Regions from separate parts of the Streptomyces sp. NPDC036764 genome, predicted to be linked through region 2. Evidence: predicted binding sites of a transcription regulator. Region 2 holds the regulator's gene; the other holds the start of a gene.
The links. The regulator HspR, encoded in region 2, represses chaperone genes until heat shock. The targets are predictions, from matches to a motif close to TTGAGNNNNNNNNNCTCAA.

Region 1: dnaK (molecular chaperone DnaK) is a predicted target of HspR. The motif match lies at 3,379-3,397, and genes of this name have one in related genera.

Annotation. Positions count from the first base shown of each region.
Region 1 covers NZ_JBVJPT010000001.1:810,385-817,570, forward strand. The annotation lists gene ACZ69Q_RS03520 (ATP-binding protein) at 1-910, shown strand, start outside; gene ACZ69Q_RS03525 (vWA domain-containing protein) at 907-2,715, shown strand; gene ACZ69Q_RS03530 (OsmC family protein) at 2,780-3,208, shown strand; gene dnaK (molecular chaperone DnaK) at 3,444-5,336, shown strand; gene narI (respiratory nitrate reductase subunit gamma) at 5,333-6,055, opposite strand; gene narJ (nitrate reductase molybdenum cofactor assembly chaperone) at 6,052-6,546, opposite strand; gene narH (nitrate reductase subunit beta) at 6,546-7,186, opposite strand, start outside.
Region 2 covers NZ_JBVJPT010000003.1:267,959-275,144, forward strand. The annotation lists gene ACZ69Q_RS16135 (sugar ABC transporter substrate-binding protein) at 95-1,219, opposite strand; gene ACZ69Q_RS16140 (fibronectin type III domain-containing protein) at 1,513-3,174, shown strand; gene ACZ69Q_RS16145 (heat shock protein transcriptional repressor HspR) at 3,273-3,719, opposite strand; gene dnaJ (molecular chaperone DnaJ) at 3,726-4,907, opposite strand; gene grpE (nucleotide exchange factor GrpE) at 4,944-5,588, opposite strand; gene dnaK (molecular chaperone DnaK) at 5,588-7,186, opposite strand, start outside.

The DNA.
Region 1 (7,186 bases), on a different contig from region 2:
GAGCCTGCTCGGTACGCAGCTCGCGCCGGAGGACCTGATCGGCGTGCCGCAGATCCGCGACGGACGCTCGGTGTTCTGTCCGCCGGAGGCCATCGCCCGCGACGAGCCCTACTGCCTGTTCCTGGACGAGCTGAACGCGGCCACCCCGGATGTGCAGAAGGCGTTCTACTCGCTGATCCTGGACCGCCGTATCGGCAACTACGAACTGCCGAAGGGCTCCATCGTGATCGGCGCCGGCAACCGCGCCACCGACAACGCGCTCGCCCGGCCCATCGCGTCCGCCCTGGTCAACCGGCTCACCCACGTCCACCTGGAGGCGTCGGCCAAGGACTGGCTGACCTGGGCCGCGAACAACGGCATCCACCCGTGGATCCTGGACCACCTCACCGACCGCCCGGACCACCTGTGGTCCAAGCCGCCGAAGACCGAGGAGCCGTTCTCCACGCCCCGCTCCTGGCACATGCTCTCCGACGCGCTGCACAGCTTCGGCCGTGACCTGGATGAGGAGACGCTGAAGGTCCTGGCCCACGGCACGCTGACGCCGATACACGCCACCGCCTTCTGCGGCTACGTCAAGATCGTGCGCAGCCAGTACGGCATCGAGGCCATCATCAAGGGCGACGCCGGCTGGCCGCACGGCATGCAGGACCGCGACCTGCTCTACTACCTCGCCGAGTCCTTCCGCGGCCGTCTGATCAAGGAACTGCCGGTCAGCAAGGAGCACATGTCGGCGACCGGCCGCCAGACCGCGTACCGCGCCAAGTCGCTGCTGGTGCAGCTCGCCGAGATCTCCGTCGAGGTCGCCCAGAGCGTCATCGCCTCCGACGCCGACGGCAATCCCGCACTGCCGGCCTGGTTCCTGGTGGAGGCCGCGCGCGACATGCCCCGGCTGGTCGAGGCTCGGCGATGAGCCGCGGCGGCCAGAAGGGCGGCAAGCGGCAGAAGAAGCGGGACCTCGCGGCGGAGGCCTTCACCGAGGGGCTGCGGCTGGTGCGCGCCAACCCCGCGCTGGCCGCCGTCGAGTTCGACGTCTGCCGCCACGAGGAGTGCCGACTGGCGCCCCGCGACGGCCTCGTCCGCGTCGACTCGGACGGCATCGTGCACGTCCACCCCGATCGAATCGCCGAACCCCCCGCCTGGGCCTGGGCGATCGCACATGGTGTCCTACACCTGGGCTTCGGCCACGTCCCTTCCAGGACGGGCACGCCCGTGCAGCCCGACCGCGCCGACCTCGCCGCCCGCTGCGCCGTCGTCAACCGCTTCCTGCTCACCTTCCCGGTCGGCAAGGCCCCCGACCACCTGCCGCCGGCCTACCCGGACGGCGACGAGGAGCAGCTCGCCGCGCCCTGGCGGCGCGACGGTGTCCCGGCCGCGTACGAGCGCTGCGGCACGGCCGGCTCGGAGCCCGACCAGCTCCTCGTGGAGTGGAAGGGCTGGTTCGGGTCCCCTCCGGACCGTCAGCTCGCCTTCGCCACCGCCCTGACCCGGACCGTCTCCACCGCGATGGACATGGCCGGCGGCCGCCGCGACTCCATGCTCGGCGAGCCCGTCAAGAAGCGGCCCTGGCAGTGGGCGCTGGAGTGGTTCATCACCTCATACCCGCTGCTCGGCGGTATCGCGGCCGGCATCAAGCTGGTCGCCGACGCCGAACTCGCCCGCGCGCACGGCATCGCCGTCGCCGCCGTCAACGCCGAGGCCGGCGAGATCTACATCAACCCGCTGCGCCAGTTCGAGTCCGAGGAATGGCGGTTCATCCTCGCCCACGAGATGCTGCACGCCGCCCTGCGGCACGGCGACCGCTGCGGCAGCCGCGACCCCTACCTGTTCAACGTCGCCTGCGACTACGTCATCAACGGCTGGCTGCGCGAGATGCAGATCGGGGAGATGCCGCAAGGGCTGCTGTACGACCAGGAGTTGGCGGGTCTGTCGGCGGAGGAGGTGTACGACCGGATCGCCGGCGACGTGCGCCGGATGCGCCGGCTGGCCACCCTGCGCGGCAAGGGCGTCGGCGATGTGCTCGGCGCCCCGCTCGGCGCGCCCGGCGACTACGTCGACCTCGACGAGTTCTACCGCCGGGGTCTGTGCCAGGGCCTGGACCTGCACCAGCAGGGCGAGCGCGGCTTCCTGCCCGGCGGCCTGGTCCAGGAGATCCGCGCGCTCAGCCATCCGCCGCTGCCCTGGGACGCCCGACTCGCCCGCTGGTTCGACGAGTTCGTGCCCCGCCCGGAGCCGGTGCGGACGTACGCCCGTCCCGCGCGCCGCCAGGCCTCCACGCCCGACATCCCGCGCGCCGGCCGCTACTTCCCGCCCGAGGAGATCGCCCGTTGCACCTTCGGCGTCGTCCTGGACACCTCCGGCTCCATGGGCGCCGGCCTGCTCGGCAAGGCGCTCGGCGCCATCGCCTCGTACGCCGAGGCGCGGGACGTACCGGCAGCGCGGGTGGTGTTCTGCGACGCGGGACCGTACGACGCCGGGTATGTGCCGGTGACGGACATCGCCGGGCGGGTACGGGTGCGCGGCCGTGGCGGCACGGTCCTCCAGCCCGGGATCGACCTGTTGCAGCGCGCGGACGACTTCCCGCCCGGCGCACCCGTCCTCGTCATCACGGACGGCTGGTGCGACGTGCTGCGGGTACGCCGTGAGCACGCGTACCTGATTCCCCCGGGACGTCGTCTGCCGTTCACCCCGCGTGGGCCGGTCTTCCGGGTGAGCTGAGCCGGAGTGTGATCGGATGGGGGCACGGATCCCGGAATCGGGCCCCCATGCGAAAGGAAGAATCGTGGCTACCACGCGCTCCGCACACACGGTCTGGGAAGGCAACCTGCTCGAGGGCAACGGTGTCGTCAACTTCGACTCTTCTGGTGCCATCGCCGCGCAGCCGGTCACGTGGGCCTCGCGCTCCCAGGACGCCAACGGCAAGACCAGCCCGGAAGAGCTGATCGCCGCCGCGCACTCGAGCTGCTTCTCCATGGCGCTGTCGCACGCACTGCACGGCGCCGGCACGCCGCCCACCAAGCTCGTCACGTCGGCGGACGTGAAGTTCCAGCCGGGTGAGGGCATCACGGGCATTCACCTCACGGTCGAGGGGACGGTGCCGGGCATCGACAACGAGACGTTCGTCGCCGCCGCGGAGGACGCCAAGAAGAACTGCCCGGTCAGCCAGGCGCTGACGGGGACGACGATCACGCTGTCGGCGAAGCTGGCGTAGCGCTTCGCGGGGAAGCCGCGACGGGCCGTCCGCTGTCTGCGGCGCCGTCGTGGCTTGTCGCGCAGTTCCCCGCGCCCCCTCGAGGGGACGGCCCTTCGGGCCGGCCCCTCGAACCCCTGAGCGGGCGCTCAGCTCCCGTTTGGCGCCTCGCCCCCGGGTCACTCGCCCCATTGACAAGAGCCCACTCAAGTTTTGTGCTGGAGTTCAAGAGGTGCCCTGGCGGAAGGGGACAACGATGGCACGCGCGGTCGGGATCGATCTCGGGACCACGAACTCGGTGGTCGCCGTCCTGGAGGGCGGCGAACCCACTGTCGTCGCCAATGCGGAGGGGGCCAGGACCACACCGTCGGTCGTGGCCTTCGCCAAGAACGGCGAGGTGCTCGTGGGGGAGGTGGCCAAACGGCAGGCGGTGACCAATGTCGAACGCACCGCCCGCTCCGTGAAGCGGTACATGGGCGACTCGAACTGGCGCTTCCCCGAGCAGGGCGACATCGACGGCACCCGCTACCGGGCGCAGGAGCTGTCGGCCCGGGTGCTGCAGAAGCTGAAGCGGGACGCCGAGTCCTACCTCGGCGAGGACGTCACCGACGCGGTGATCACCGTCCCCGCATACTTCGACGACGCCCAGCGGCAGGCCACCAAGGAGGCCGGCGAGGTCGCGGGCCTGAACGTCCTGCGGATCATCAACGAGCCCACCGCCGCCGCCCTCGCCTATGGTCTGGACCGCGGCGAGGAGCAGACCGTGCTGGTCTTCGACCTCGGCGGCGGCACCTTCGACGTCTCCCTGCTGGAGATCGGCGACGGCGTCATCGAGGTCAAGGCCACCAACGGCGACACGCATCTGGGCGGCGACGACTGGGACCAGCGGGTCGTCGAGTACCTGGTGAAGAAGTTCAAGGGGCAGAACGGCATCGACCTGGGCAACGACAAGATGGCGCTGCAGCGGCTGCGCGAGGGCGCCGAGAAGGCCAAGATCGAGCTGTCCAGCTCCTCCGAGACGACGATCAACCTGCCCTACATCACCGCTTCCGCCGAGGGCCCCCTCCACCTCGACGAGAAGCTGACCCGCGCCCAGTTCCAGGAGCTCACCGCCGACCTCCTCGACCGCTGCAAGACCCCCTTCCACCAGGCCGTCAAGGACGCCGGCATCAAGCTCGCCGCGGTCGACCACGTCATCCTCGTCGGCGGCTCCACCCGGATGCCCGCCGTCACCGACCTCGTGAAGGAACTCACCGGCAAGGACCCGCACAAGGGCGTCAACCCCGACGAGGTCGTGGCCGTCGGCGCGGCCCTCCAGGCCGGCGTCATCCGCGGCGATGTCAAGGACGTCCTCCTGCTCGACGTCACCCCGCTGTCCCTCGGCATCGAGACCAAGGGCGGCATCATGACGAAGCTCATCGAACGCAATACGACGATCCCGACCCGGCGTTCGGAGATCTTCACGACCGCCGCCGACAACCAGCCCTCCGTCGGCATCCAGGTCTACCAGGGCGAACGCGAGATCGCCGCGTACAACAAGAAGCTCGGCGTCTTCGACCTCACCGGCCTGCCGCCCGCCCCGCGCGGGGTGCCGCAGATCGAGGTCGCCTTCGACATCGACGCCAACGGCATCATGCACGTCTCCGCGAAGGACCTCGCGACGGGCCGCGAGCAGAAGATGACGGTGACGGGCGGCTCGGCGCTGCCCAAGGACGACATCGACCGGATGATGCGGGAGGCCGAGCAGTACGCGGAGGAGGACCACAAGCGCCGCGAGGCCGCCGAGACCCGCAACCAGGGCGAGCAGCTCGTCTACCAGACCGAGAAGTTCCTGCGCGACAACGAGGACAAGATCCCGGCGGACACCCGGACCGAGGTCGAGTCGGCGATCACCGAACTGAAGGAGCAGCTAAAGCAGAACGCCGAGACCAGCGTCCTGCGCACCGGCATCGAGAAACTCGCCACGGTCAGCCAGCAGATGGGCCAGGCGATGTACGCCCAGTCCCAGCAGACCCCGGCGGACAGCTCGGCGCACGCGGGCACCGGCACCGGCACCGAGCAGGGCGCGGCACAGGACGACGACGTGGTCGACGCGGAGATCGTCGACGACGAGAAGGACCAGCGGGACCAGAAGGGCGGGGCGGCCTAGGAGCCCGCCTTCTCCCAGCCGCGCCGCTCCGGCCGCGGCCCCAGTTGCTCGGGGTCGCGGCTGCGGTACACCAGGTACGGCCGGAACAGGTACTGCACCGGCGCGCTGAACATGTGCACCAGCCGCGTGTACGGCACCAGCGCGATCAGCGCCATGCCGACCACCGCGTGGACCTGGTACAGCACCGGCACGCCCGCCATCCGGTCCAGGTCCGGCTGGAGGGTGAACAGGCTGCGGGCCCAGGGGGCGACGGACCGGCGGTAGTCGTAGCCGTCGCCGGAGACATGGGTGAGTTTGGCGACCATGCCGAGCACGATCGCGCCGAGCAGGACGACGTACATCAGCTTGTCGTTTGCCGTCGTCGCCCGGAACACCGGCGCCTTCGTACGGCGCCGGTAGATCAGCAGCACGATCCCGGCGACGGTCAGCACGCCGGCCGCCGTACCGCCGTAGAGGGAGAACAGGTGGTACGCGTGCTCGCTCACGCCGAGCGAGTCCGTCCAGGACTCCGGGACGAACAGACCCACCAGGTGGCCGACCAGCACGAACAGGATGCCGTAGTGGAAGGCGGGCGAGGCGATGCTCAGCAGCCTGGACTCATGGACCTGGGAGGAGCGGGTGGTCCAGCCGAAGCGGTCGTAGCGGTGGCGCCAGACCAGGCCGACGACCAGCAGGGCGAAGGTGACATAGGGCAGGACGCCCCAGAGCAGCGTGGTCATGGCCGCACCCCCGTGCGTTCGGTCGGCAGTGTGGCGCACACGGCGTCCAGGACGGACGCGTACGGTGTGCCGAAGTCGGTGAGGCGGGAGCGGAGCTCCTCCAGGCACTCGCGGTGCTCCAGCAGCAGATCGGTGTCGCCGGTGCGGGCCGCGAACTCCAGTACCGCGGGCAGGAAGTCGGGCAGCTCCTCATGGGTGAACTCCAGGCCGTGGGCGCGGTAGACCTCCTTGAAGCGCAGCAGCGACATGCCGCGCCGCCGGGTGTCCCCGTCGAGCCACCAGGTCAGATACAGGCTGTGGCGGTTCTCGAAGTCGAAGACCTGGACGTAGTGCGCGGCCAGTTCGTCCGGTGGCGTCAGCGCCGCGTGGTCGGTGAACTCCCGTAGCTGCGGGGCGGCTTCGCGCAGCAGCGGCAGGCGGGCGCGGAAGCCCTCGTCCGGGTAGGTCAGGCAGAGCGCGGCCGCCTGGTAGAGCACCTCGAAGGACGGCATCAGGCATCCTCGGTGTCGGCAGTGTGGGTCGTGTCGGCAGCGTCGGCAGCGTTGTCGGATGTCTGCCGTCCGCGCAGGGCGTGGAAGTTCTGCACGGACACCAGCGGCAGCAGCCTGCGGCCGCCGGAGTCCTGGCCGAAGGGGCCGTCCCCGCCCATCCCGGGCCCGCCCTCGTAGTCGAGGCTGCACCCCTGCGGCAGCGCCGACTCCTCCAGGCGCCGGGCGTCCGCGACCGCCGCCGTCGGGATGACGTACCGGTCCTCGTACTTGGCGACCGCCAGCAGCCGGTACATGTCCTCGATCTCCCCGGCCGCCATCCCCACGGCGGCGGGCACCGAGGGATCCGGTTCCTCGCCGATGTTGATCGCCCGCATGTGGGAGCGCATCGCGGCGAGCTTCTCCAGCGAGGAGCGGACCGGGCCGATGGCGCCGGCCGTGAACATCTGCGCCAGGTACTCCAGCGGAATGCGCAGCGTGTCGATCGCGCCGAACAGGTTCTGGGCGTCCTCCCCGTCGTGCCCGGTCTCGGACAGCGCGTCGACCACCGGCGACAGCGGCGGGATGTACCAGACCATCGGCATCGTCCGGTACTCGGGATGCAGCGGCAGCGCCACCCGGTACTTGCTGATCAGCGCGTGCG
Region 2 (7,186 bases):
GCGGCCGGCCGGTACGGCCCGGCCGGCGGACGGTGCGGACACAGCCAAGTGCCGCCGGAGCGGGGCCCCGGCGGCACTTGACGGAACGACGGTGTTACTTCAGCCCGCGTGCGCTGCAGTCGGCCTTGTACTTGGCGGTGCAGATGTCGGACACGGCGTAGATCCCGTCGGCGACGACGGTCTGCTTGATGTTGTCCTTCGTCAGGGCGACCACGGGGACCAGCAGCGCCGGGATGTCCTTGTCGGTCGGGCTGTCGACCTGGTCCTGGGTGAGCGAGTCGAACTGGATGTCGTGGCCCTGGACCTTGGCGACGGCCATCTCGGCGGCGCTCTCGGCCTCCTGCGGGTACGACTTGTACACGCTCATGAACTGCTCGCCGCTCACGATCCGCTGCACGGCGTCCAGTTCGGCGTCCTGCCCGGTGATCGGCGGCAGCTCGGTGACGCCCGCCGACTGGAGGGCCTTGATGACGCCGCCGGCCATGCCGTCGTTGGCGGAGTAGACGCCCTTGATGTTGTTGACGCCGATGGACTTGATCGCCGCGGACATGTTCGCCTGGGCGTTCTCCGGCTTCCAGTCCTTGGTGTCGTAGGACTTGGCTATGTCCACCGCGCCCTTGAGCTCGGACATGGCGCCCGCCTTGAACTGCTTGGCGTTCGGGTCGGTGGGCGAGCCGTTCATCATGACGATCTTGTCGGAGGAGTCGACCGGGTTCATCGCCTCCAGGAGCGTGCGGCCCTGGACCTCGCCGACGAGTTCGTTGTCGAAGGAGACGTACGCGTCGATCGGCCCCTCGGCCAGGCGGTCGTAGGCGATGACCGGAATCCCCGCGTCCTTGGCCTTCTTCACCCCGCCGGCGATGGCGTGCGAGTCGACGGCGTCCAGCAGGATCACGTCGACCTGGTCGTCGATCATCTGCTGGAGCTGGGCCGCCTGCTTCGAGGCGTCCGCGTCGGCGTTGCGGTAGACGACCTTGCCCTGCTTGTCGGTGAGCTCCTCGACCTTGTTCTTGATGATGGGGTAGTCGAACTTGTCGTAGCGCGTGTTCGCCGTCTCCGGCAGCAGCAGCCCGACGGTGACGTCGTCGCCCTTGGTAGGACTCGCCTCGCTGCTGTCCCCGGTGACGCCCAGAGCCCCGCACGCGGCCAGCGAGAGGGTCATAGTGGACGCGGCGGCCACGGCGGTGGCGGTGCGGCGCAGGGGGCGCAAGGGACGCATAGAGGAGCTCACTTCTGGTGCCTTCGGGACACGGGCGCGTCAACGCGCCCAGATGACTGAAAAGCCAACGCGTCGACTGCCCTCAGCGTCAAGCGGAATCACTTAACGAGTGCGCAACACCACGCTCCGCTGATCATGTAAAGACATAGCGGAATGCCTCCAAACACCCCTTACACACCCTCCACCAAACCTTGATCGAGCGCGCGACCAAGATCCGTACAACCAACCCCATTCCTCACGAGTCCAGATCAGGACAGCGCCCATCGCTGTCCCGCACTCGACCAGAGGATCGAATGAACCCAGCCAGACGCACGACCGCCGCGGCCGCGGCGACGGTCGTGCTCGCCACCGCGGGCACCCTGCTCTCGACAGCCCCCGCGTCCGCCGCAGTGACCTGCGCATCGCCGGTCTTCAAACGGCAGTTCTTCGCGAACACGTCCTTTTCGGGCACCCCGAAGCGGACGGACTGCGACACCGCGATCGACCAGGACTGGGGCACGGGCGCCCCCGCCACGGGCCTCCCCAAGGACAACTTCGCCGTCCGGTGGACCGTGACGCGCGACTTCGGTTCCGGCGGGCCCTTCGCCCTCTCCGCCTCCGGGCTCGACGGCATCCGCGTCTATCTCGACGGCTCCCGCAAGATCGACCTGTGGAAGAACACCTCCACGACCGTCTCCAAGACCGTCAACGTGACCGTCCCCCCGGGCAAGCACACGCTGCGCGTCGACCACGTCAACTGGACCGGCAGCGCCCGCGTCAAGTTCGGCTACACCCCGAGGACTTCGGCGACCGTCGACAAGGTCAACCCGCTCACCCCCACCGGCGCGAAGGTCACGTACGACACGGCCACCGGCAAGGCCAAGCTGACCTGGGCGAAGAACCCGGAGATGGACCTCGCGGGCTACCGCGTCTACCGCCGCCTCAAGGGCGCCTCCTTCGCCAGCGCCCCCCTCGCGACGACCACCTCCACCACGTACACCGACGCCACCCTCCCGGTGACCGGCGACACCTACTACTACGAGGTCCGCGCCTACGACAAGGCGGGCAACGCCTCGTCGGGTACGGCCGACCAGGGTGTGGCCACGGTCGACCGGACGGCCCCGGCGCGGGTCGAGACCGTGTCGGCGCTGGGGACGACGGCGGGCAACTCCCTCACGTGGAAGGCCTCGACGTCGACGGACGTGCACCACTACGAGGTGTGGGGCGCGGAGGGCGGCCAGTCGGACATGGACGGTCCGGCGATCGTCTTCGGCACGTCCTGGACGGACCCCGTGGCGCCCGCCGGCCTGGCCTACAACTACGAGGTGGTGGCCATCGACGCCGCCGGCAACATCGCCCCGGTCTCCGACTCCGCGGTGGTCACCCGCCCCGTGGCGTCGGCCGTCGCCGCCCCCACGGGTCTCACGAGCACGCCGGCCGACGCCTCCACGAAGGTGACGTGGACCGCGGCCGAGGACGCCGGGGTCACCGGCTACCGCGTCTACCGCCGCACTACCGCCACCGGCGCCTGGAGCCTGCTGGGCGCCACGTCCGGCACGTCGTACGCCGACACCTCCGCCCCGAAGGGCAAGGCGTACTACTACGTGGCCGCCGTCGACGCCCAGGACGCCGACTCCAGCCCCTCCGCGGAGACCACGGTCGACCGCCTGACGCCGGCCACCGCGAGCGGCCCGGCCGCGCCGATGCTGACCCTGGTCACCACGGGCGTACCCGCGCGCAGTCCGATCCAGGTCACGGCCGCCCCCGGCACGGGCGACGAGGCACGCGTCCTGAAGGGCTACTCCTGGGAGATCTCGGGCGCCTGCGGCAGCAGCGGCACCCGGTTCTCCGCCACGGGGTCGCTCTCCTGGACCGCCCCCTACAACGGCCCCTGCATCGCCGAGGTGTACGCCGTGGACGCCTACGGCCGCCAGAGCGCGCAGAGCACCTCACTGGAGTTCTTCGTCGGCCGCTGACGGTCGGCCGCTGACGGTCGGCCGCTGACGTTCGCCCACCGACGGCACAGGAAAGGGGCCCGGAGAATCCTCCGGGCCCCTTTTCCCTGCGGGTCTGCCTAGTCCTTCGGCTTCTTCGGCCGCCACACCACAAGCGCGCTGGTCTGCTGCACCTCCTGGTACGGCACCAGGTCGCGCCGGTACGACGCGTGTACCGCCGCCTCGCGCTGCTGCATCGCCGCCGCGGCCCCCTCGACGGCGGCCTGGAGTTCGGCCACCCGGGACTGCAGGGCGGCGACCTGGTTCTCCAGTTCGATGATGCGCTTGATGCCGGCCAGGTTGATGCCCTCGTCCTGCGACAACGCCTGCACCTGGCGGAGCAGTTCGATGTCGCGGGCCGAGTAGCGGCGGCCGCGGCCGGCCGTGCGGTCCGGGGACACCAGGCCCAGACGGTCGTACTGGCGCAGTGTCTGCGGGTGCAGGCCGGAGAGCTGGGCCGCCACCGAGATGACGTAGACCGGGGTTTCCTCGGTCAGTTCATACGGGTTTCGTCGACGACCGTCCATCTGAAGTCATGCTCCCTTCGCGGCCTCGAACAGCTCCGCCCGCGGATCCTCACCCGCAGTCGCCTCGCGATACGCCTCGAGTGCGTCACGAGCCTTCCCCGAAAGGTCCTTCGGGACACTCACCTCGACGGTGACCAGGAGGTCTCCGCGGGTGCCGTCCTTGCGGACCGCGCCCTTGCCCCGCGCCCGCATGGTGCGGCCGTTGGGCGTGCCGGGCGGCAGCTTCAGAGTGACCGGCGGTCCGCCCAGGGTGGGGACCCTGACCTCGCCGCCTAGGGCCGCCTCCGTGAACGTCACGGGGACGGTCACCGTGAGGTTGTCCTCCTTGCGGCCGAACACCGGGTGGGTGTCGACGTGCACGGTGACGTACAGATCGCCGGCCGGGCCGCCGCGCTCGCCCGGCGCGCCCTTGCCGCGCAGCCGGATGCGCTGGCCGTCCGACACCCCGGCGGGGATGCGGACCTGCATGGTCCGGGACGACTTCGCCCGGCCGCTGCCCTTGCACTCCATGCACGGGTGCTCGGCGATCAGGCCGCGCCCCTTGCAGTCCGGGCAGGGGTCGGTGAGCGAGAAGCCGCCGCCCGAACCCCGGGCCACCTGGCCGGTGCCGACGCAGGTCGGGCACACCCTGGGCGTGCCGTTCTTGTCGCCGGTGCCCGCACACGCCTTGCACGGCGACTGCGAGGACATCCGCAGCGGGACCGTCGCACCCTCGATCGCCTCGGTGAAGCTGAGGCTGACCTCGGTGTCGATGTCCTGGCCGCGCCTGGGCTGGGTACGCGTGCCCGTGCCCGCGCCGCCGCGGTTGAACAGGCCCCCGAAGACGTCACCGATTCCGCCGCCGAAGCCGCCGGAACCGCCCTGGCCCTGGGCGCCGCCCCCGAAGAGGTCGCCCAGGTCGAAGTTGAAGGAGCCGCCCGCGCCGCCCGGCCCCGGGCGGAAGCCGCCGTTGCCGAACAGGGCGCGTGCCTCGTCGTACTCCTTGCGCTTCTTGGGGTCGCCGAGGACGTCGTTCGCCTCGGAGATCTCCTTGAAACGCTCCTCCGCCTTGGCGTTGCCCTTGTTGGCGTCCGGGTGGAACTCGCGGGCGAGCTTCCGGTACGCCTTCTTGATCTCGGCCTCGGTGGCGTCCTTGGGGACGCCGAGGACCTTGTAGAAGTCCTTCTCGATGAAGTCCTTGGTGCTCATCCCCGACGTCCCTCCTCTCTCCTCGTCAGTTCAACGTCAGCCCTCGTCCGGGCCACCGCTCTCCTTGTCGTCGGCCGACTCGGCGGAGTCCTCCTTGACGGTCTGCGCGCCCGGCTGGGGCTCGGCGACGGCCACCCGCGCGGGGCGGATGGTGCGCTCGCCGATGCGATACCCCGGCTGGAGGATCGCGACGCAGGTCGTCTCGGTGACGTCCGGCGCGTAGGAGTGCATCAGCGCCTCGTGGATCGTCGGGTCGAAGGGCTCGCCCTCCTTGCCGAACTGCTGCAGGCCCATCTTGGCGGCGACGGTCTCCAGGGACTCCGCCACCGACTTGAACCCACCGACGAGTTCGCCGTGTTCCCGCGCGCGGCCGATGTCGTCGAGCACGGGCAGGAGCTCGGTCAGGAGGTTCGCGATGGCGATCTCCTTGACCGTGATCCGGTCGCGCTCCACGCGGCGGCGGTAGTTCTGGTACTCGGCCTGGAGCCGCTGGAGGTCCATCGTGCGCTCACCGAGCGCCGTACGCACCTGGTCCAACTGGGCCACCAGACCCGCGTCTGCTGCTCCGTCCCCGGCCGGGGCCGCCCCCTCCTGAGGGGCGGCCTTCGACTCGGCGTCGTCAGGGGTCGCGCCGGAGGGGACGTCGGGCTTCTCCTCGAAGCCCGGGGTCTCCTCCGTCATTACGCGACACCGTCCTTGCGCTCGTCGTCGACGATCTCGGCGTCCACGACGTCGTCGTCGGCCTTGGCGCCACCGGCGGCGGCACCCTCGGGACCGCCCGCGGCCTGGCCGGCCTGGGCATCGGCGTACATGGCCTGGCCGACCTTCTGGGAGACGGCCGCGACCTTCTCGGTGGCGGTGCGGATCTCGGCGGTGTCCTCGCCCTTGAGCGCGGTCTTCAGCTCCTCGACGGCGGCCTCGACCTCGGTCTTGACCTCGCCGGGGACCTTGTCCTCGTTGTCCTTGAGGAACTTCTCCGTCTGGTAGACGAGCTGCTCGCCCTGGTTGCGGGACTCGGCGGCCTCGCGGCGGGCGTGGTCCTCCTCCGCGTACTTCTCGGCCTCTTCGCGCATCCGGTTGACCTCGTCCTTCGGCAGCGAGGAGCCACCGGTGACGGTCATCTTCTGCTCCTTGCCCGTGCCGAGGTCCTTCGCGGTCACGTGCATGATGCCGTTGGCGTCGATGTCGAAGGCGACCTCGATCTGCGGGACACCGCGCGGGGCCGGCGGCAGACCGGTCAGCTCGAACATCCCGAGCTTCTTGTTGTACGCCGCGATCTCGCGCTCGCCCTGGTAGACCTGGATCTGCACGGACGGCTGGTTGTCCTCGGCGGTGGTGAAGATCTCGGACCGCTTGGTCGGGATCGTCGTGTTCCGCTCGATGAGCTTGGTCATGATGCCGCCCTTGGTCTCGATGCCGAGGGACAGCGGGGTCACGTCGAGGAGCAGGACGTCCTTGACCTCACCCTTGAGGACACCGGCCTGCAGGGCGGCGCCGATGGCGACGACCTCGTCCGGGTTGACGCCCTTGTTGGCGTCCTTGCCGCCGGTCAGCTCGCGCACGAGCTCGGCGACGGCGGGCATACGGGTGGAGCCACCGACGAGGACGACGTGGTCGATCTCGTTGATGGAGACGCCGGCGTCCTTCATGACGTTGAAGAACGGGGTCTTGCAGCGCTCCAGGAGGTCAGCGGTGAGCTGCTGGAACTGCGCGCGGGTGAGCTTCTCGTCGAGGTGCAGGGGGCCCTCGGCGGAGGCCGTGATGTAGGGCAGGTTGATCGAGGTCTCGGTGGACGAGGACAGCTCGATCTTGGCCTTCTCGGCGGCCTCACGCAGGCGCTGGAGGGCCATCTTGTCCTTGCTGAGGTCCACGCCGTGACCGGCCTGGAACTGCTTGACCAGGAAGTCGACGATGCGCTGGTCCCAGTCGTCACCACCGAGGTGGTTGTCACCGTTGGTGGCCTTCACCTCGACGACGCCGTCGCCGATCTCCAGGAGGGACACGTCGAAGGTGCCGCCACCGAGGTCGAAGACGAGGATCGTCTGGTCGTCCTTGTCGAGGCCGTACGCGAGCGCGGCCGCGGTGGGCTCGTTGACGATGCGCAGGACGTTCAGACCCGCGATCTCGCCGGCCTCCTTCGTCGCCTGGCGCTCGGAGTCGTTGAAGTAGGCCGGGACGGTGATGACCGCGTCCGTGACCTTCTCGCCCAGGTAGGCCTCGGCGTCACGCTTCAGCTTCTGGAGGATGAACGCCGAGATCTGCTGCGGGTTGAACGGCTT